One region of the Vagococcus entomophilus genome, then DNA from elsewhere that is predicted to be linked to it. Evidence: a T-box and tRNA genes for the amino acid it is inferred to sense, from the RefSeq annotation. Region 1 holds a T-box; the other holds one or more tRNA genes.
The links. A T-box is a leader RNA that pairs with one kind of tRNA and senses whether it is charged. The one in region 1 lies ahead of leuS (leucine--tRNA ligase), so its partner is inferred to be a tRNA-Leu.

Region 1 (10,771 bases):
TACAGTGGTATCAGGTGACACGTTGTACAGAATTGCATCAAAAAATGGTGTGAGTGTTGCGAATATTAAGAGTTGGAATAGCTTGACGAGTGATACGATCTATGTTGGACAAAAACTAGCTATCAAAGGAGCTGCATCCGCTAACCAAAATAATAATAGCTCTACTCCTACGAATAATGGAACAAATAATAATACAAGCAATAGTGGAGCAACGGATACTTCAACCTATACAGTGGCATCGGGTGATACACTCTACCGCATTGCGTCAAATAAAGGGGTAAGTGTTGCGAACATTAAGAGCTGGAATAACTTAACAAGTGATACCATTTATGTCGGACAAAAATTGTCATTAAAAGGAGCGAGTGTTGCGCAAGCAAGTCAGACTACTCCTACGAATACCACTAATACCAACACAGCAACACCTACAAAAACGAATGCTACCAGTACAACAACTGATAAAAAGTACAAAGTAGTGAGCAATGATACACTTTACCGCATTGCTAAAGATAATAAAATCTCATTATCGGATTTAAAATCATGGAATAACCTAACAAATGACAACATATTTGTTGGACAAGAATTGATTGTGGCAAAAGGCAGTACAACTCCTACAACAGCACCTGCCACCAATTCAGATACGTATAAAGTGGCAAGTGGAGATACCTTATATAATATTGCCAAAAAGCATAATATATCATTACAACAATTGAAATCATTGAATAGTATGAGTACGGATTTAATTGTTGTCGGTCAAACATTGCGCGTAAAATAGATATGTGAATAAAAAAGTAGTTAGGATAAATATGATCTTAACTACTTTTTATGTTTTAAATGAGTTTTTTTTTAACCGTTATCTAATTTAACGCGATATTTATTAAATTTTTGTACATAAAAAGAACAAAACATATACAAAATCATTAAATTATGTTATTTTTTTAAAGTATGCATAAATTGTTTTGGGAGGGAAAAAGTTGAAAAAAAAGATTACTTACTGCTTTTTTTTATGTAGTACGATACTAGTTTTAGGAGCCTTGCGAGTACAGGCTACTGAAACAGCTACTAATGAAGCACCCATTTTGACAGCAGAGAGTTTAAAGTTATTAGATAACTATTCGGAGTTAAGTGTATTGAAAGATTGGATGAAAACAAATAGTTCACCAGGGGTTTCTCCTGGACGAGGAATACCAGGACTATGGACAAATGCATTTGCTTCAGATCCTAAAGAAGGAAAACTTTATTTACCACAAGCTAAAGATGCCAATATGACAAAAATGATGTCAGTAAATAATACCATTTCTCCTGCATTTACTAATGGTGATGATGACCACATGTTGTTATTACCGCCTGGTTCTAGTGACCCTAAGGTTGTGGTAGAAAAAGCTGATGAGTACGCTCTTTATACGAGTGGTGGTGGGTTAACGAACAATGTTACGGCAAATAATGAGGATAACACAGCCAAGCTTGAACTCATAGCAGATGCATCAGGTGTAACTTTTAAAGTAACGCGTCTGGTTGAAGATACACAACCGACAGAAACGGCAACACTAAACACAAAGTTTGCTTTTAAAGATGTAAAGAGCGTGATTAATGCTACGGTGGCGGAATATTTAAATGGTAATGCAGGTGGGGGACGCTATAGTGAATTTTCAGGATATTATTACACAACAGCAGATGTCACGGTGGATCTGAGCAAGTATTTGGCGACAGATCGGACGACTTTAAAGATTAAAGAAGAAAATCCGACTATCCATGTGGGAGATACCTGGGATGCATCTCAGTATTTCATTAGTGCAACTGATCAAGATGGAAAGCAGTTAGCATATAAAGACATTAAAGTATCTGGAGATGTGGACACTTCAAAAAGTGGCACATACGATGTTACTTATAGTTATGGTGGACTCACTCAAACACGAACTGTTACAGTTGAACCGGCTTTGAGCCTGACTGTTCCTGAATCGGTAGGGTTTGGGAGCGTTCGTTTGGGGGCAAATATGGATCCTCTGACTTGGGAAAAAGGACAAGATATCGTTGTAACAAGTTCTTTGAAAAATGGTTGGTCTCTTACTGCAAAGATTCAAAAAGAAACCAAAGATTTTAGTAACTATATTTATAATGGAAACCAACTTCTTAATCAAAATGCTACTATTGCAACAAGTACAGCAATCGGTGAAACAACTGTTAATCAGGAATGGAATACCAAAACAGGAATCTATATCGATTACAGTAAGGCAAATGAGTTAAGAAAAGATTCAGCAGAGATTGAATGGACACTCTCTCCAAATGCGAATGAGGTGAAAGAATGATGAAAAAGTATAAAATTGTTATTTTCATATTCATGTTCTTTTGTATAGTAGGTATTCCAACCGGGATAGCACATGCTGCTGAGGTACATTCAAAGGTGACCGGAGTTCTGGTGAAAGCAGAAAAGTTGCCTCAAACAGGAGAAAAAGCCAATCAAAGAATGATTGCTGGTGGTTTTATTCTTGTGGTAAGTGGTACAGCAGTCTTAGGCTATCAAGTAATGAATAGGAGGAATAAATGTGAATAAACGCTTTATTTTGGGCGGTACAATCGCTTTGGGGATACTATGTAGCTTAGGTGGAGGTAAAGTGTTTGCAGAGGACAAGGGCAATACCTCAGTCATAAGCGGTGAAATTGTGTCAGGAGATTTTTCCATGACACAGCCTAATGACCTTTCTTTTAACATTAAGTTAACTGGCGAAAATCAGACTAAAAAAGTGGGAGCATTAACGTCTTCTATTATTGATAATCGTGGAATTGATGCAGGGTGGCAAATTACACTGAAGTCTTCAAATTTTAATACATATAAGGATAACTATGTGCTAAAAGTTGCCCACCAAGAAATTACCAATAATGCTCAGGTAGTAGTCAATCAAACTGAAAAAAGCATGAAAGAAAAAATTAGTTTGGATGCTCAAGTAAGTATTTCAAAAAATGCTACAGCAGGAACTTATGTAGCAAACTTAGAATGGAATTTGCAACCAGTTTCAAGTAAAAATATTAGTGAATAAAGAGAAAGAAGAGGAAAAAAGATGAAAAATAAATATGTATTGATGAGCGGGTTACTAGGTATTGTGTTAGTAGGATTAGTAGGAGGAAAACAGGCGTTAGCTGATGATACTTTAAATGGAAATACTGCGATTAGTGCAGAGGTGACTGCTGGAGATGTAACACTTGATGTGGATAAAAATATAGATTTTGGTAAGAAAGCTTTAGCCGATATTGTTGATTTTGGTTCACAGGATATTGGTTATACTGTGACAGACTATAGTGGAACAACGGATGGTTATTCTATTAGCGCAAAACTTACAGATAAAGATGAAACTAGAACTGTTAAATTAGGCGATACGGTACTTTCTACTGATGCAGCCGTAGTTGTAAAACCAACTTCGAATAAAGTAGGAGAAAATAAAGATAAAGTTAAGGCTGCTTTATCCTATGAAGGAGTAACTAGTGTTAAAAAGTTTACAAGTACAATTGAATGGACGTTGACAAAAGGTCGCACAGAACAAATTGGTGAATAAAGAAGATGGTCAAAATAATGAATAAAAAAAAATGGTGTTCTTTATTGCTTGGTACAATTATGTTGTTTGCAGTCCCACTGCTTGCTCATGGAGAAACAAAATCAGACAACTATTCAGTGAGTCCAATTTTTTCAGAAAATCAAACTACTAATGTAACTAGTTTCTATGACATCAAGTGGTCTCCGGGAAAGACGGAAAAAGTGGGTGTGCGAATTACTAATAATTCAGATGAAGATCGAGAATATACGCTGACAACAAATAAAGCGCAAACCAATAAAAATGGGATTATCGATTATTCCAGTACACAAAAAGAAGAGACCAAAGGACATCGAATAACAGAAATGGTCCGATTTCCTCCTGTTGTAAAAGTTTTGGCCCATACAAGTCAGGATATATATACGGAGTTTACTTTCCCACAAGCAGATTTCAATGGGATTCTAATGGGAGGAATTCATATTTCAGAAAAAAAACAACAGAATTCTTCCCAAGGAGTAACCAACGTCATTGCCTATAATATTCCACTAGTGATTCGAGGGAATATTGAGCAACGTCCAGACGCAAAAATTAAATTTGGGACAATCTCTTTTGAAAAAGAAACAGTCAATCATTATGCTTTAGCCATGAAACTAACAAATGTGGAGACGAACTTTTTAAAAAATGTTTCTGTTAAAGTCAAGATAAAAAACGAGAAAGAAAAAGTAGTGGATGAGCAAGAAAGTACGGTAGATATTACACCTGAGACTACTTTTTCATACCCTATACACTTAAAATCTGCTTATAAGTCAGGCAAATATCATGTGGAAATAGCATTGAAGCATGATAAGCAAGTGTGGAAAAAAAGTAAGACTATTGTGCTATCAAATGATCAAGCTAAACAATTAAAACAGTCTTCGAAAAGTAAAAAGATAGCTGGTTTTCCAGTAATAATGGGACTTCTGTTGTTTTTTGTTTTGTTTGTAATTGGTTTCATTTTATTGAAAATAAAAAAGAAAAAATAATTGTTAGATAGGGCTAAAGAATCAATTTTGATTCTTTAGCCCTATGTTTGTTTACTTTACTCTGTACTTTAAGTACAAATAGTTTTTGTTATTCATACTCGGTATCCATCTGCTTAAAATTGACTTTTCAAATAATGGTTGTATAATGAGTCTAATGAATTGTTTGAAAAAGGGGTGTAAAAATGAGGAAACAGGTAATAGTTTTGTGTAGTTTTTTATTCTTATGCTTTATAGTAGGAGCAAATAGTCATGTTATGTATGCAGACACGCTAAGTGATGAGTTACCAAGTCCTAATACGCGAGCCAGTTATTACCCAGACGATATTGCAGAGGTCGATTTGAGTAACTATTTTGAAATAATTGGAGATGCAAGAGTTCACGAAATGAGGAAGAATATCGTGGTTCCAATACCAGCTAGCACATCAAAAGTAGGTGCTATGTGGGGGAAAAGAAAAATTGACTTAGCTAAAAGTTTTGATACGGCGATGTACATGTGGATGAGCAGAGGCAGTAGTCGGTCTTTAGCAGATGGTGTTACGTTCACTCTTCATAATGATGCTAGAGATTTGTCTCAAGTTATAGGAGCAGTTGGGCAGGGAATCTCGGTTTACGGCGGGTCTGGCAGCCGGAATACTTATATCAAAAATGCGTTAACAGTAGAAATTGATCCCTATTATAATTCGGATTATGATCGGGATGTAAGAGGAACACATGTAGCAATTATGAAACCTGGAAGTTATGCAACGATGCTGACGCAACGGGCGCACAATAAATACGGGACGCCTTTACAAAATTTAAGTATAGATGATACTGATTGGAAATTGTTTCGAATTAGTTGGGAGACAACAGACAAAGGGATTACAGGAAGATTAAACGTTTCATTACAAAGAAGAAATTCAAATGGAACACTAACGAATATAGGCACAATCAAGTCTAACTTAATCAACGTGCAAGAAGAGTTTGGTAGCAAGCTCGTCAACTGGGGATTTACGGCTTCATCGGGTGCTTTATATGGGGAGTACAATTTTGCGATGAAGGATATGCCACAAATAGAAGCTGGCAAACTAGAAAAAAGGGTGCGGAATATTTCAAAAAATGAAGAATTTTTTGAAGAGATGACTTCTGCTCGACAGGATCAATTAGTCGAGTACGAGTTAAGTTATGACAATTCAGCAGCCGACTGGCCAACGAAAGAGAATTTAAGTTTCTTAGATAAAATTGACAACGAGGCTATGAGCTACGAAAGAGGAAGTACAACTGTCTTATTTCAAAAGACAACAGGTAATATCACAGAAAAAAAGGTGCCAGATACATGTTGGAATGAGGGGGATTTTCGTTACATCACTGAAGATGTTAGAGAAGGAGATAAAGTTATTATTCGATATCGAGTAAAAACCAAAGCAATTCCGCAGCATAAGAAAGAGATAAAAAATACGTTTGAAATTCAATCCGTTTCAGGAATTAGAAGTACGTCTGAAGCAGTCAGTGTCCATTTACAAACAATGTATACGATAACAGAAAAGTATCAAACCAAAACAGGGTATCCCAATACGATTATCAAAGACATTCAACCTGAAAGCATACAAGAAAAAGAAGGCGGAGCGAAGTATCAAGGAGAGGCGAAAGAGATTATTCTTGATGAGCTGATATATGAGTGCATATATTATCAAATCAATGATGGGTCGGAACACAGTGGTGTAAGGCCTAAGATTGAGGAACTAGAAAAAGATACGACGATTAAATACACCTATGCCCCCAAAAAACGCAGCCTATTCATCCGACAGCGGGTTTTAAACTCGCTTAGTGAATTAGTGGTTCCAAATTTAGCTATCATGAAGCTTCAGCTGAAAAATAAGGAACTGCCCCATGAAGTTATACAGACAAGAAATTTCTTTTTAGATTCAACGTTTGATGATCAGGAGTATCGGTACATGCCAACAACTATTGTACTAAATAAGACGTTTACGCTACAAACAATTGTTCCACAAAATTATAAAAATGTTGGCTATACGGTTGCCTCAAGAAAAGACCAAGCAGATAATATGAGTGAGCTAAAACCTGGTGTGCCAACTCTTGATTTAAGTGAAAATCAACAGGATTATTGGATTAATATTTACATTCAACCAGACTTGGGAGGAAGTCCTTACGTTTTTCCTTATAGTTGGGATTACAAAATAGTATGGCAACCAATAGAAGGCTGGAATACTCCAAGATAGCCCAACCATTTGGAAAATAGGAGCATCGTGACACCAAAACAATAAAATATTGCGTTTTAATAGTATATTTGGTAGTATAAAGGGGAAGATGCGAGGATGAGGAGTAGTAAGGAGTCCGTTCTTTTTAGAGAGTGTGTGGCTAGTGGAAACACACAAGAGCCCTTTTGAACTTACCTTTGAGCTGATATCTATTTTAGATCGGAAGTACATCCGTTATCATGTAGAGGCACTGCATTGTCAGTGTGAAATTTAGGTGGTACCACGTCTGACTGTTCGTCCTATAAAAGTGAAATTAGTTCGCTTTTATAGGCTTTTTATTTTATCAAAATTTTGGAGGGAAAAGCATGAGCTACCAACACAAAGAAATTGAAAAAAAATGGCAACACTATTGGGCTCGAACCAATAGTTTTAATACAACCAATAACCCAGAGAAAGAAAACTTTTATGCGTTAGATATGTTTCCTTATCCCTCAGGTCAAGGCTTGCATGTAGGTCATCCAGAGGGCTATACAGCAACAGACGCACTTGCACGTATGAAACGCAGCCAAGGGTACAATGTCTTGCATCCGATGGGGTGGGATGCTTTTGGTCTTCCTGCAGAGCAATACGCACTAGATACAGGAAATGATCCAGCTGAGTTCACTAAAAAGAATATTGAAACCTTTAAGCGTCAAATTAATTCACTAGGTTTTAGTTACGACTGGAATCGAGAAATCAACACGACAGATCCAGAGTATTACAAATGGACGCAGTGGATTTTCACAAAATTATATGAAAAAGGCCTAGCTTATGAGGCAGAGGTTCCGGTCAACTGGTGTCCAGCATTGGGCACAGTTTTAGCCAATGAAGAGGTAATTGATGGGAAATCTGAGCGTGGGGGGCATCCTGTCCACCGTGTTCCGATGAAACAGTGGATGTTGAAGATCACAGCGTATGCAGATCGTTTGTTAGAGGATTTGGATACAGTAGATTGGCCGGATAGTATCAAAGAGATGCAACGTCATTGGATTGGAAAATCGGTCGGGGCAAAGGTAACATTTGCAGTCGAAAATACAGCAGACTCTTTTGAAGTCTTTACGACACGCCCAGATACTTTGTTTGGTGCAACATATACAGTATTAGCGCCGGAGCTTGCACTAGTTCAAAAAATTACAACACCCGAGCAAAAAGCAGCTGTTGCAGCCTACATTGAAGAAGCAGGTAAAAAATCAGAGCTTGCTCGTACCGATTTGGCGAAAGAGAAAACCGGGGTCTTCACGGGCGCATATGCGATTAATCCAGTAAATGGGGCGAAAGTTCCAATTTGGATCTCTGATTATGTGCTGGCTACTTACGGGACGGGTGCGATTATGGCTGTTCCAGCTCATGACGAACGCGACTATGAATTTGCTCAAGCATTTGGTATTGAAATCATTCCTGTCATTGAAGGTGGGGATGTGACAAAAGAAGCGTATACGGGTGATGGAAAACATATTCACTCTGGATTTCTTGATGGTTTAAATAAAGAAGAAGCAATCGAAAAAGTAGTAGAATGGCTAGAAGGTAAAGGGGTTGGGCAAAAGGAAACAAGTTACCGCCTACGTGATTGGTTGTTTTCTCGCCAAAGATATTGGGGAGAGCCGATTCCCATTATTCACTGGGAAGATGGAACTACGACGGCGCTTAAAGAAGAGGAGTTACCTCTTGTTTTACCAGTCACAGATGACATCAAGCCAAGTGGTACGGGAGAATCTCCATTGGCAAACATTACGGATTGGGTAAATGTCGTCGATCCTGTGACGGGTAAAAAAGGCAAACGTGAGACCAATACTATGCCACAATGGGCAGGAAGCTCTTGGTATTTCTTGCGTTATGTGGATCCACATAATAAAAAACAATTAGCTGATCCAGAAAAATTAAAAAAATGGTTACCCGTGGATATCTATATTGGTGGTGCAGAACATGCAGTTCTTCATCTGCTTTATGCACGTTTCTGGCATAAATTCTTATATGATTTAGGAATTGTCCCAACTGCGGAGCCGTTCCAAAAACTGTATAACCAAGGAATGATTTTAGGTGAAAATAACGAAAAAATGTCTAAATCCCGGGGGAATGTGGTCAACCCTGATGATGTTGTAGCCAAATACGGTGCCGATACCTTACGCTTGTACGAAATGTTTATGGGGCCCTTGGATGCTTCTATTGCTTGGAATGACAATGGATTGGAAGGAAGTCGAAAATTCTTAGACCGAGTATGGCGTTTATTTGTAGACGAGAACAATAACATGCGTGATCGTATTACGACTAAAAACGATGGCAAATTGACAAAGGTTTACCATCAAACTGTTAAAAAAGTCACAGAAGACTTTGAACAACTGCATTTTAATACGGGGATTTCTCAATTGATGGTCTTTATCAATGAAGCCTATAAAGTAGAAATTTTACCTTACGAATACGTAGAAGGATTTGTCCAATTGTTAGCACCGATTGCGCCACATATCGCCGAAGAATTGTGGGAAATTTTAGGGAACAAAGAAAGCTTGACTTACGTATCATGGCCAACATACGATGAGAAAGAGTTAGTCGAAAATGAAATTGAAGTTGTATTCCAAGTCAACGGAAAAGTTCGGGCAAAAGAAAAAGTGGCAACGGGCTTAACTCGTGAAGAGCTCGAAGAGTTAGCACTTGCCAATGAATCTATTCAACAGTCTGTTTCTGGCAAAAACATTCGAAAAGTGATTGCTATTCCAGACAAATTAGTTAACATTGTAGCCAATTAAAGTCCAATGATTACAAATAAGAGCCTGAAACATAACTGTTATGTTTCAGGCTCTTATTATCAGAATAGGTGGCACGAGTAAAAACAAGCCCAATCTTCGAGAATAAGTCTGAATTTAAAGCACAATTCCCATAGATTCAGGCTTTTTTTAAGAGTTAACGCTTGCTATTCTAAACGTTATTCTTTTAGTTTAAATAAAAAAAGTGAAAAACTTCACTTGGTTATAAAAGAGTTTGCATATCTCAAAAAGAACGATTAAAATAAAAGAATGAAAACTGAAGAAAGTTGAGTGAATCAATGCCAGAACAAAGTTATGTGCACAAAGAGCTTAACACAAAAGAAAAGATGGTACGCGGATCCATGTGGATGACAATTGGAAGCATTAGTTCCAGATTATTAGGTGCCATTTATATCATTCCGTGGTATGCATGGATGGGCGAAAATGCCAAAGTTGCCAATGCACTCTTTACCAAAGGCTACAATATCTATGCGCTATTTTTAATGATTGCAACTGCCGGGATTCCTAGTGCGGTGGCGAAACAAATCGCCTATTACAATTCTTTAAATGAATATCAAGTAAGCAAACGCTTATTCAAGCGTTCGATGTTTTTAATGGGAGGACTGGGTATTCTCTTTGCCGGGATCATGTATTTCGCAGCACCGCTGTTGTCTGGTGGGAACAAAGAGTTAATCCCTACCATGCGCGCTTTGAGTGCGGCGGTGCTAATCTTTCCTTGTATGAGTGTCATTCGAGGGTTTTTCCAAGGCTATCAAGATATGTTGCCATCTGCTATTTCACAGGTAGTTGAGCAGTTTATTCGGGTCTTTTATATGCTACTGGCAACCTTTATTATTATGAAAGTTGGTCAAGGAGACTATGTCCATGCGGTTACACAGACGACTTTTGCAGCCTTTGTAGGGATGGTAGGCGCTTTTGGGGCACTGTTTTGGTACTACAAAAAACAGGGACCTAAGATGCGTTATTTAGAGGCTAACAGTAATAATCAGATACAAGTTTCTGAAAACTCACTTATTAAAGAGATGTTACTTGAGGCGGTTCCTTTTGTGATAGTCGGGTCAGGGATTACAATTTTTAAACTAGTCGATCAAGCAACCTTTGAATGGATGATGCGTGGTTTTACCAATTATTCCGCTCGTCAGCTGGATGAGCTATTTAGTATATTTAGTGCCAATCCTGATAAACTCACAATGATTACCATCTCGCTTGCCACTTCATTAGCTGCTGCGGGTTTG
Region 2 (10,771 bases), on a different contig from region 1:
TGAACAGCACCTTTTCCTTTTTTTAGTTTTTCATATGTATAAAAAAAAATATGTTATACTATATATGTGTTTGATTACAAAAGCAGACTTTTTTCAAAAGTCGTTTTTTTTCTAACACTGATTTTACCACTAAGCTTCTTTCTTGTGAAGTGGTCTCACAAAAAAGATAAGCGGAAAAGAAAAAAGGAGTAGATTGAAAAATGTTGAGAAAAGAGTTAAAAAAAGAGGCAGAAAAATTGCTTCATCGTAAATACGGAGCTTGGTCTTTGATTTTAATTCCTGTATTTGTTGTTTTATTTGTTTTATTTGTTTTATATTTTAAAAGCTTGCCCCAAATTCACTATACGTATTTTGGCAGTTATGTGACAGGTGGTTCTGCACCACTTATGTTCATAATTCTTCTTGTCCTTATTTTTGTTTCATTATTCATTCAAGCCTATTATACATTTGCTGCTGTCAAAACAGTTAGTGGTGAAGAATTGAACTGGAAACAAAATCTTTCAGAAGTTTGTTCAGAAAATTTCAGTCGTGTCTTCATTGCCAATCTTAAAATGGCCCTATATACCATCTTTTGGTCACTTTTACTAGTGGTTCCTGGAATTGTCAAGGCACATTCTTACGCAATGACAAATTATTTACTTAAGAAAAACCCAGAGTTAAATGGAACACAAGCACTTACTTTGAGTCGTAAGTTAATGAATGGGTACAAGATGGAATTCTTCATTTTTTCTATGTCTTTTTATTTTTGGAATTTATTAGCAGCAGTTACTTGGGGAATTGCTGGTTTTTATGTTCTTCCTTATGCTCAAACCGCACAAGTGTTATTCTTTGACCAAATTATTGCGGAACGAACGACTGATGGAGAGTCTATTTTACCTGATTAGTCTGCCCATATCAGAAAATACATAACAAAAAGAGTCAGAAAACCTGACTCTTTTTTTTGTGTTTTTTTTATTTCATGCTATACTCTTCGTAACGGGGGTGAAGAATATGACACTATCGAATGATCAACGTGCGCATGACTTAGCCGTTAGCATCTTCTCAATTCAATATCAAGAAAAGATTTCTCAAATTATGGGAAGTAATAAAACTATTGAGCTTGATTTGGAACTCTATGACTCTTTGTACCGAGATATAAAAAAACACTTAGACGAAGACAACGAAAAAAACAATGCGTAATCAAAAAAGCTAAAACGAAGTGGTGTACACTCGTTTTAGCTTTTCACTTATCGACAAAAAAGGAGTGGATCTGATGACAGATTATCGACAAAGAAGTCTTGACTTGATTGCGTTTGGACAACGCTTGACCGGCGCCAAAGTCTACTTGCGAAAAGATTGGAATGTTTATTACTTTGATTTGCTGGGTAAGCAGTTTGGAATCATGAGTGTGATTCCTGATGAACATGCACTCTTGACCCTCAAAGGCTTACCTGAAAAAAACGAGATTCTTCGCGAACAATACACTGACGTTACACCAGGTTACCATACCAATAAGGTGCATTGGAATTCGATTAAGCTTGGAACTTCGCAACTATCAACTGCTGAGCTAGAAAAAATGATTTTAGCATCTTACTCACTAGTTTATCAAAAATTAAGCAAAAAAGACCAACTCTCCCTTACAAATTCTATGAAAGAATCAGATTTTTAATAATGGTTAGCGCCTCTTTTGCTTCTGGTATCGGATAAGTCACAAAAACGTGATTCATGTGCCGGTAAGACCATATCCGAATCGGCAACTGTTCTTCTTTTGCTTGCTCCTCTAATGCTTTTGCATCTGCATATAAAATGTCATGCGTTCCCACAAACACATCTATCGGGGGCAGATCACTTAACTCACCAAACAAAGGACTGACTAATGGTGAATAAGTGGATAATGCTCCTGCGTAGACCTGGCCACAGTAGCTTAGGCGATCATTTGGTAGCATAGGATCTTTCTTTTGTAAAGAGCGAATTTGTGGGTTCATTCCGGTTACATCTAACCATGGTGACAAGAGTATGGCTCTTTGGGGCATGGGTTTTTTAGTCTCTTTTAATACTTGCAAGAAACTCAGTGCCAGTCCCCCACCGGCAGAATCTCCCATAAACGTCAAATGTGCAGGATCAACAGCTACTTTTTCTAACATCTCATCATAGGTTTGTGCCACCATTTTGTGGACATCCTCTGCATGATAGGACGGTGCTTTGGGATAAATAGGCATGATAATTTGTGCTTCTAAACTTTCAGCTAATTTAGACAGCATTCGAAAATGTGCAACCATGGGTTGAAACCAATACGCACCCCCGTGGAGATAAAAAATAGTTCGTTGGCTTACTTTATTTTTTGGCTTAATGACAATTGTATTTTTTAGTTCTTTTGATTCACACGCATTGTACATACTACGCACATAGTCTGGCAATGTATAGCCCGCTTCACTTTTTTCCAAAAGTTTTTGATATTCTTTTGGTTTTCGTACATCTGGAAAAATCGGGATCTGTTTTAAGGTTTGTTCGATCATTAGACTACTTACACTTTGCTTTTTCTTTTTAGCCTGATGCTTGATTCCTGCTGCAACCGCTAGGACAGAAGCTCCTAACCAAACCATTTTTTTCTTCATAGATTCTTTCCTTCTTTCCTCATTAATTTTATTGTAATCAAACAGACAGATGAAGTCTACTACTAGCCATTGCGCTGCTCTCAATCACTAATGGATTCCGTACCAGCTCTATTCATGGTAAGAAAAGCAATACCTAACCTGTCAAAATAGATAAACAGACCCACTTAGCTTTTTTATTACTTGGGTATCTGTTTCAATGCCACCGAAATGTTAGACAGGTGAAAAGCTAACTTTGAATTTTTAGCTAGTGTACCATGTAAAATGTGAAGAAATAGTCTTTGCTTCCTCAAATTCATTTCATTTGACTTGCTGCTTGTTACTATATTCATTTTTAATTTTATAGTATCTATCCCTTTGAGACAAATGATCTTCGTTTTTTTACTTGCTTTTTTGTTTAACTATACAAAATTTTAATTTTTGCAGTACTCGATCATCATTCTTTCTTTGTGCTGTTGTTTTAAGCTTCAATTCAGTTTTTTACGCTATTCTTTCTTTATGCTAAAAGCAGAAAGGATGAATGCATATGTTTTCTACACTCCACACAAAACTCCTAACACTCTCAAAAGATGTTTGCTACGAAATGTTGATTTTAGCCATTGCGCATTTTATCTACACACTGTTTTAACCAAAAATGAGGAAGCCAGAAATAATTTCCTTTACCTAAGAAAAACTTTCTATAGTGTTTAGCTATTCACACAATGAATGACTAACTATACGCACAAAACTATTGACAGCTAGCCTTTCACCTTTTATACTAATCTTGTTACGCTTATTGCGGTCGTGGCGGAATGGCAGACGCGCCAGCTTGAGGGGCTGGTGGGAGTAAGTCCCGTGGAAGTTCGAGTCTTCTCGGCCGCATAATGAATTAAATCATAGTAAGAAGCTGATGGAATAAGCTGGTGGAATGCCAGCAAATCCAAGGCTTTTTTGTTATTTTATTAAGTAGTAAGTCCCTTCAATTTTGTATGAAATGGAGTGTATACTATGACAAAAAGAATGAGAAGAGCCTCTCAGCTAAGCAAAGAAGAGTTGACAATTTTATCAGGTGTGAAGACTGTAGATAAAGATGAAGCAATTCATGATTTTATTGATAGTAGACGGCTGTTAGGTGTGAGTGATAGGACAGTCAGTCACTATAAAAGCACATTCAGTTCAATAGCAAGAGACTTGACTGCACTTGAAATTGAGCAAAATCTTGTTAAGCTATCTGAGAATGACTGTTAGTTCCAGTTAAAATAAGCGTAATTGTTCTGCCACATCATTTTCATCATATCTACGCTCTAGCTCTAACAGAGGGATACTATTTTCTACACAGCATTCTCTTTTTATTCTATCCCTTTTCTGGCACACCTTTAGAACAATGGTGATTTTCAGCTACCTTGACTGAAATGATACAAGATATAATGGTTTATTGCGTGTCATTACAATAACACTTTTGATCGAACAAGAACGCACGTTTTCTTCTCGAGGTTTCAGTATATTGCTATAATAAGTGAACAAACATTAATTGGAGGAAATAGAAATGACAATCAAATTCACTGAGGACAGTTTTAGTGATAAGACAAACAGTGCAATAAAAAACACAGTCCTCTCTGCAGACTCAATGGAACTTAGGTTTAAGGTAAATCAGCTTATTGCTGAAAGACGTAGAACTACTGACGGTAGAGAGTTCACACAATCTACATTGGCAGAATTAACAGGGATTCGTAAAGGGGATATCAGTAAATACTGTAATAATAAGTTCAGACCTACAATAAACCTCAGTCACCTATTCGCTATGATGATTGCACTTAGGGTTTCAGATATTTCAGAAATACTTGAAGTTAGGCTTCCTAGTGAAGAAAAAACTAAGTTTATAAAGCAGTCTGCTGAATGGAAACAGGAAGGAACAATGCCTTCTGAACTCAATAGACTACTGAAACAAAATATCAAGTTAATCACAGAAGAAAACAGAGAAAGACAGCAAAGATAATTACTCTTTCTGTCTTTTTTTTACTCTTTTAAACCACTGTAATAATCAATGACTTTCTGCATATCCTTTTCAGTTGTAGCCTCTTGAATTAGCTTTTCATTCTTGAAATACTGAATAACTGTTTTGTTACTAACAGTGTCCTTTCTTATTACAACTTCCATATCTCCTAGCTGTACTGATTAATTCTCATTAAGGAAATCGGAGTTGCTGCAAAAATTGCTGCAACTTTTTTTATACTAAAGCCAATTCCCTTATTTTCTTTCATTACTTTTCTCTTTCTTACCGGAAATAGAATCCCCCCACTAACGATTTTAATTTTTGATTCAACCAGCTGTTCAAGCTAAAATTCACTCTTCTTCTCGGTCCTTGTCTTCGATTTGTTAACTTTCATTTTAAGACCTTTTTTTAGTTGTTAATTGTACCCAAAAGTCTTATACTTATGTTAACCAGTTAACACTAGGTTGTCTAAAAATTAACTGTAAGGAGAAAAAAATGATAGAAAATACACAATATTATCGGTTTCCAGTTTCAGAGTATGAAGAAATCAGCAAACAGTTTATTCAATTAGAAGCATGGGCAGAGGCACTTGCGTTTGTTGAAGATGCCACGTATCCTATTTTTGACCGCGATTCAGAAAACATGACAAATCCTACCAAAGCAGGTGCTTATTTATTTCACTTATTTTATCAAGACTACATTCAACTTATCCAAAAAATGAGTAAAACGATTGACCATTTACCTTTAGAAAACTAATCTGCTTGTAAAAAAAAAGCACCGTTTCCGATGCTTTTTAACGATTGTAGTAACCAATTTTACAATTAGTTACACTTTCACTTACTATCATGTGATCCTTCGCTAGATTAAAACTTCTAAAGCTAAACACTTTTTCTCCCTGATTGAGAAAGATTTCAATGAAACTATTATCCACAAAAACGTCCACTTGTATTATTGCTGTTTTGGCGGTTAGTATCGTTCTTCGGTCTTCTCCATATTCTACATCAATCGGTGTCGCCAAATTACTTCGATCCAGTATAACCTCGCCACTTTCTGTATCAATGTCTAACTGCCATGTATTCCCAGGATTTCCAAATACAATTGTTGCGTTTTTTTGTTCACGACTGACCTCCGTTGAAAAATGATAAAAGCTCATTTTTGGTGCCACTAATTTTTGATTGCACTCTAGCATTGAAAATGCTGCAAGGATTTCTTTTGAAGGAAAACGATGCAACCGTTCTGAGCGAAGCGATAGTTCGTGTGGCATCGTTAAGCCATGCTTCCACTTTTCCTTGTCACTTTCATACAACGGTTCCCCGCAACCAAACCAAGCAAAGCTCAAAGGAACATTGTCTTTTGCATAAAAAGCTTGTGGTGCATAATAGTCAAAGCCCGCATCTAATTCATCACATTGTTCGACATCAAACCTCAGATTTAAAACATCCAATTTTCCAAGCAAATAAATCGAGGCAAACCGATTTTGGTAACGGTTTTTTTGTGGCTGATAGCCCATTGGAGATAAAAAGAGTACTTCTTTTCCGTCTACCTCAATTAGGCTAGGACATTCTAACATGTAGCCTGTTTCAATCGGCAACTCCACCTCGCCCTTGTATGCCCAGTCGATCAAATTACTACTTTGGTATAAGAGCAGTGCCCCCCTTTGACCAAAACTCTTTGCTGTCCCCGTTTCATCCGCACTTCCACCTAATAACATGTAGTATGCCCCGTCTCTTTCAAAGACGAAAGGATCTCTTAACTCCCCGCTATATCCTTTTGGCGCCCCGTCCAAGATTGGATTTTGTGCATACTTTTCGATTTGACCCGCTTGATTCATGATGGCCAGTGCTTGTTTAGGAATTTTTCCTGCACTGGTTTTGTAATTTGCAGTATAAAAAAGGTACAACAAGCCATCTTTTTCAATTGCCCCACCAGAATAGCAGCCATTTTTTTCATATTCCTGATCTGGAATCAAGGCTAGTCCGCAATCTTGCCAGTGCAACAAATCTTGAGATTTCATATGGCCCCAATGCTTCATTCCATGAGTTGCATCAAATGGAAACCACTGATAAAACACATGATAGGCTCCATTATAATAACTCAATCCATTTGGATCGTTCATCAATCCAGATTTGGGATAAATATGGAATTTAGGTAAAAATTCACTTTTACTTACAAATTTGGCTAACTCGCGCAAATATCCCTGATCCTTTGCCGTTACGTAATGATACTTGTCTATCTCTAAAAATTTCATACAATCCCTCTCAACTTATCTCTATTTTATTCCTTATAACGCTGCGTTTTTCAGTTCAGCACCAGCGATACCTTTCACCTTGTGATAAATCAAAATAAATACAATCGGTAACACAAAGGATAATAAGCAACCAATAACATAATGAATAACTTGTGGTGGATTGACAATCGTTATCCCAGGAATTCCTGTTAAACCAAACCCAAGTGCTTTTACATCAAACAATTTCATATAGACGCCTCCAAACCCTGCTCCAATTGCTCCTAAAATAAATGGAATAATTGAGTCTTTTAAGTTAACTGCAAAAATTGCGGGTTCTGATACTCCAACTAAGGTTGGAACAAAACTTGAAAGTGCTACTTCTCTACGTTTTGATTTTTTCTTTGCCAAAAAGAACATCCCCATAGCGGCACCACCTTGTGCAATAATTGAAACGGCCCACAAAGGCTGAATATAATTAAAACCTGTACTGGAAATCAATTGTGCTTCTATACTTCCAATCATATGATGTGTTCCCGTAATCACCAATGGTTGTAACAAGCCTGCAAATGCAAATGCTCCAAAGACTCCTGCTTTATTGTATAAGAAATCAGCACATGCACCAATTCCAGCCGCAACAATATCTCCTAATGGTCCAAAGACTAGGAACAACGCAAGAGCAGAAACGATGATGGTAATCGTTGGAACGAGTATGAATGTCAAGATTTGTGGAACCTTCTTCGTTAAAAATAATTCAAATTTCGCCATAAATAATGACGTTAAAATAGCTGGAAAAATCCCTCCTTGAAAGGCAACTTGAGGAATGTTAAATCCGAAAAAATCCCAATATTTCACAGAATCTAATGTTCCTTGCATAAATTCAAAACGGTTACCCAAATCTGGATGCACCAAAATTAGACCTAATATAATCCCTAATACTGGATTGCCTCCAAACCGTTTCGTAGCGGAGTAAGCAACAAAAACTGGTAGAAAATTTAGTCCGGTAGCAATTATATTAAAGAAGCTTGCCAAATCAGCAGCCCAGCGATAATTATCCGCCATACTTCCAGTTAGACCAAAAATTCCTTCTGTTATAAATAGTGAACGCAAGCCTAAAATCATCGCACAACCTACAATACCAGGAATTAAGGCAACAAAAATATCTGAAAATGCTTTAAAAAATTCTTGGACTTTTCCTTGATTTTTTTGCGCTGCACTTTTCACATCTGCAACGGAGCTTGACTCAATCCCAGCTTGTTTCACAAAAGCTGCATAAACTTGGTCTACAACACCCGTTCCAAAAATCACTTGTAATTGACCACTATTAAAAAATACACCTTTTGATCCTTCGATATTTTCTAAAGTTTCTTTATCATACTTGCTATTATCTTTCAAAACTAAACGCAACCTCGTGACACAATGCGCTGCACTTTGTATATTTTCTTTTCCACCAACAGCTAACAATACTTCTTTTGCAATATTTTGATAGTCCATTTGATTCCCTCTTTCCATTTTTTGGAACGTTCCAATTTATAATTTGATTATATATGGAACGTTCCAAAATTGCAAACGTTTTCTTTGTTTTTTTAACAAAAATTTTCATTCCAAAATAGAACTTTTATTTTTTTTCATCAAATGCTAACCCAAAACAAAGCCCCACTCCAATTCCTAAAGCTAAGTTATGCATCGTAAGACCAAAAATCAAACCGAAACAAAGGCCCAAAGCAAGGCCTTTATTGTCTCCTTTTTTTTTCTTCATTTTTTTTTCTCTTTTCTCTAGTTGTTTGTGCTGCTAAAAATGTTATCGGTAAAATATATTTTGTTTTTTTAGACTTCTTCCGATCTGAACCTAATTTTATGAGTTCGGCTACACTCAACTCAGCAATTTGAGCGACAGGCTGACGAATCGTCGAAATTTTCAATGCTTCATTTTGGTAACTTTTAGATCCATCAAAGCCTATTAGCTGGATATCTTCGGGCAGGTGCCACTGTGTTTTTTGTACCAGTGCATCGTAACAATAATCTGCATATCGATCCGTCGCAGCAAAGATCCCATCATAGGGAATATTTGCTTGGTAGTTGTTTTCAAAAAATCGAAAGACACGCGCTCTAAAACCAGCAGAGTTTCCCTCATCCAAGTATACATCAAATGGCATGTGCGCTTTTTGGCAATAGCTAATAAAGCCATTTTGTCTCTCTTGTAACCCTAAATTATGGCTAATTTTTCTGACAACCATCAAAAGTCTTTGACTTCCCAACTCTTGTAGTTTTTGAGCAGCCAGCTGACCACCACCAAAGTTGTCACTGGTAATAAAAGGAACTGTATCATCAAAATAGCGTTCTATTGAAACAATTGGCAAATTGGCTGTCAGATACGGAGTAATATCACTATATGAAATCGTAATAATCCCTGTCACTTTCTGTTCTTGTGCCATTCTGATATACTCTAATTCTTGAATGTAATCATCTTGTGAGTTGCACAGCAACATCTTTAGTCCACATTTGTTTAGTTCTAGTTGCAAATAATAGGTTAATTCTGAAAAAAAAGGCGTCCAAATCGTCGGCAAAATAAACACAACGTAATTACTTTTTTGTGTTTTAAGGGCGCGAGCTGCTTGATTTGGAACATAATCCAACTCCTGAATTGCCTGCTCTACTTTTTTTTGTGACTCTTTTTTTATTTTAACCCCATTTATATAATTAGACACCGTCCCACGTGATACACCTGCAATTTTCGCAACATCATTCATATTAGCCATTTATTTTCCTCACTTGTATCCTCTAAATCCTTCATTTTCGATAGTTTATTATAACACAAAGAAGAACCTGAGACATAACTCAAAAGTTACATTTCAGGTTCTTACTATCCATGTAAATGATAGAAGCAGAACATTTTTTTATTCTTAAATTCGAGACAAGTTTGTCAAAATCACTTCTTGAAACGATTGATTATTGGGTTAGATTTTTATAGGCTCGATCCATCAGATTCATAAATAATTCTTTTTCTTCAGCAGAAAATCCATGCAGCATTTCACGGTTTAATTCTTTTACAGTTTCGACCACTTCTACTGCCATATTCTTAGACAGCTCAGTCGAATAAAGGTGCATTTCTCGACGATCTTCTCTATTTTTTTTTCTTACAATCAAGCCTTTTTTTTCCATTCTCTTAATCACGCCAGAAGCGGTTGAAACTTTCACATGCAATATTTCCTGTAAATCAGAAGAACGAATCCCCTCGTGCTCCCAGACAATAGCCAGCACGGCCCATTGACTCAGCGTCACATCGTACTTCCTCATCAACTCATTTTCAAGCTGAGTAGAAGCGGTATTGGACAACCGATTCAGTTTAAACCCATGACTCTTAAATAGATTCAATTTTTTCCTCCTTTTTTTCATCTAGCCAATCAAAAATTACTTGACTAGCATAAGACTGATTTCCTTCTTGACAGTGTTCTTGAGCACCTAATTCCTCATCAAATATATAATCTTGATAGTCGCACGTCAAGCTACTTTTTAATAATTCTAGTTGTGCTTCATTGACAAAATGATCTTGCGTACCAAAAAGTAATAGCATCGGACACTTGATTTGTGCAGCAACTGGTTCTAAGTTGTATTTTTGAACTTCTCTCACCAATTCAGGTAGATCTTTGCAGCCAAATACCCATAAACCATTTTGAATCAACCAACGGGTATTGGCGTCCGCTTGGGCGGACATGGTTTTTCTCATTTCTGGCGTTGCAGAAGTTAGTTTGCCAAGCATTGGTGTTTTTTGGATAATGGATTGCCACACATTCGTAAAGACATCAAACAAGATACACGCATCGATTCTTGGCTCAAAAGCAGAGGCTCTCGCTGCATAGTAACCACCCAGGCTCATTCCCATCAAGCCAATAAATTTAGTCGTATCTACATCCTGATCTTTTTCTAAAAAGTCAATGGCCGCACTAATGGGTTTTTCATAGTCAAAACGTCCTGCTTTGCCTT

Region 2: it has a tRNA-Leu gene. The T-box ahead of leuS (leucine--tRNA ligase) is inferred to sense a tRNA for this amino acid. The anticodon was not compared.

The regions. Positions count from the first base shown of each region.
Region 1 covers NZ_NGJZ01000002.1:122,015-132,785, forward strand. The annotation lists gene CBF30_RS12075 (LysM peptidoglycan-binding domain-containing protein) at 1-772, shown strand, start outside; gene CBF30_RS06590 (bacterial Ig-like domain-containing protein) at 972-2,303, shown strand; gene CBF30_RS06595 (LPXTG cell wall anchor domain-containing protein) at 2,303-2,548, shown strand; gene CBF30_RS06600 (WxL domain-containing protein) at 2,541-3,032, shown strand; gene CBF30_RS06605 (hypothetical protein) at 3,075-3,545, shown strand; gene CBF30_RS06610 (DUF916 domain-containing protein) at 3,563-4,543, shown strand; gene CBF30_RS06615 (L-type lectin-domain containing protein) at 4,726-6,759, shown strand; T-box leader at 6,844-7,043, shown strand; gene leuS (leucine--tRNA ligase) at 7,104-9,518, shown strand; gene CBF30_RS06625 (putative polysaccharide biosynthesis protein) at 9,815-10,771, shown strand, end outside.
Region 2 covers NZ_NGJZ01000001.1:1,112,681-1,123,451, forward strand. The annotation lists gene CBF30_RS05260 (deoxynucleoside kinase) at 1-1, opposite strand, end outside; gene CBF30_RS05265 (DUF975 family protein) at 201-884, shown strand; gene CBF30_RS05270 (hypothetical protein) at 991-1,179, shown strand; gene CBF30_RS05275 (MmcQ/YjbR family DNA-binding protein) at 1,253-1,648, shown strand; gene CBF30_RS05280 (alpha/beta hydrolase fold domain-containing protein) at 1,626-2,594, opposite strand; tRNA gene CBF30_RS05285 (tRNA-Leu) at 3,369-3,452, shown strand; gene CBF30_RS05290 (hypothetical protein) at 3,579-3,818, shown strand; gene CBF30_RS05295 (helix-turn-helix domain-containing protein) at 4,117-4,566, shown strand; gene CBF30_RS05300 (hypothetical protein) at 5,059-5,319, shown strand; gene CBF30_RS05305 (glycoside hydrolase family 32 protein) at 5,357-6,811, opposite strand; gene CBF30_RS05310 (PTS transporter subunit EIIC) at 6,845-8,281, opposite strand; gene CBF30_RS11815 (glycine zipper domain-containing protein) at 8,406-8,546, opposite strand; gene CBF30_RS05315 (LacI family DNA-binding transcriptional regulator) at 8,521-9,546, opposite strand; gene CBF30_RS05320 (MarR family winged helix-turn-helix transcriptional regulator) at 9,737-10,162, opposite strand; gene CBF30_RS05325 (alpha/beta hydrolase family protein) at 10,149-10,771, opposite strand, start outside.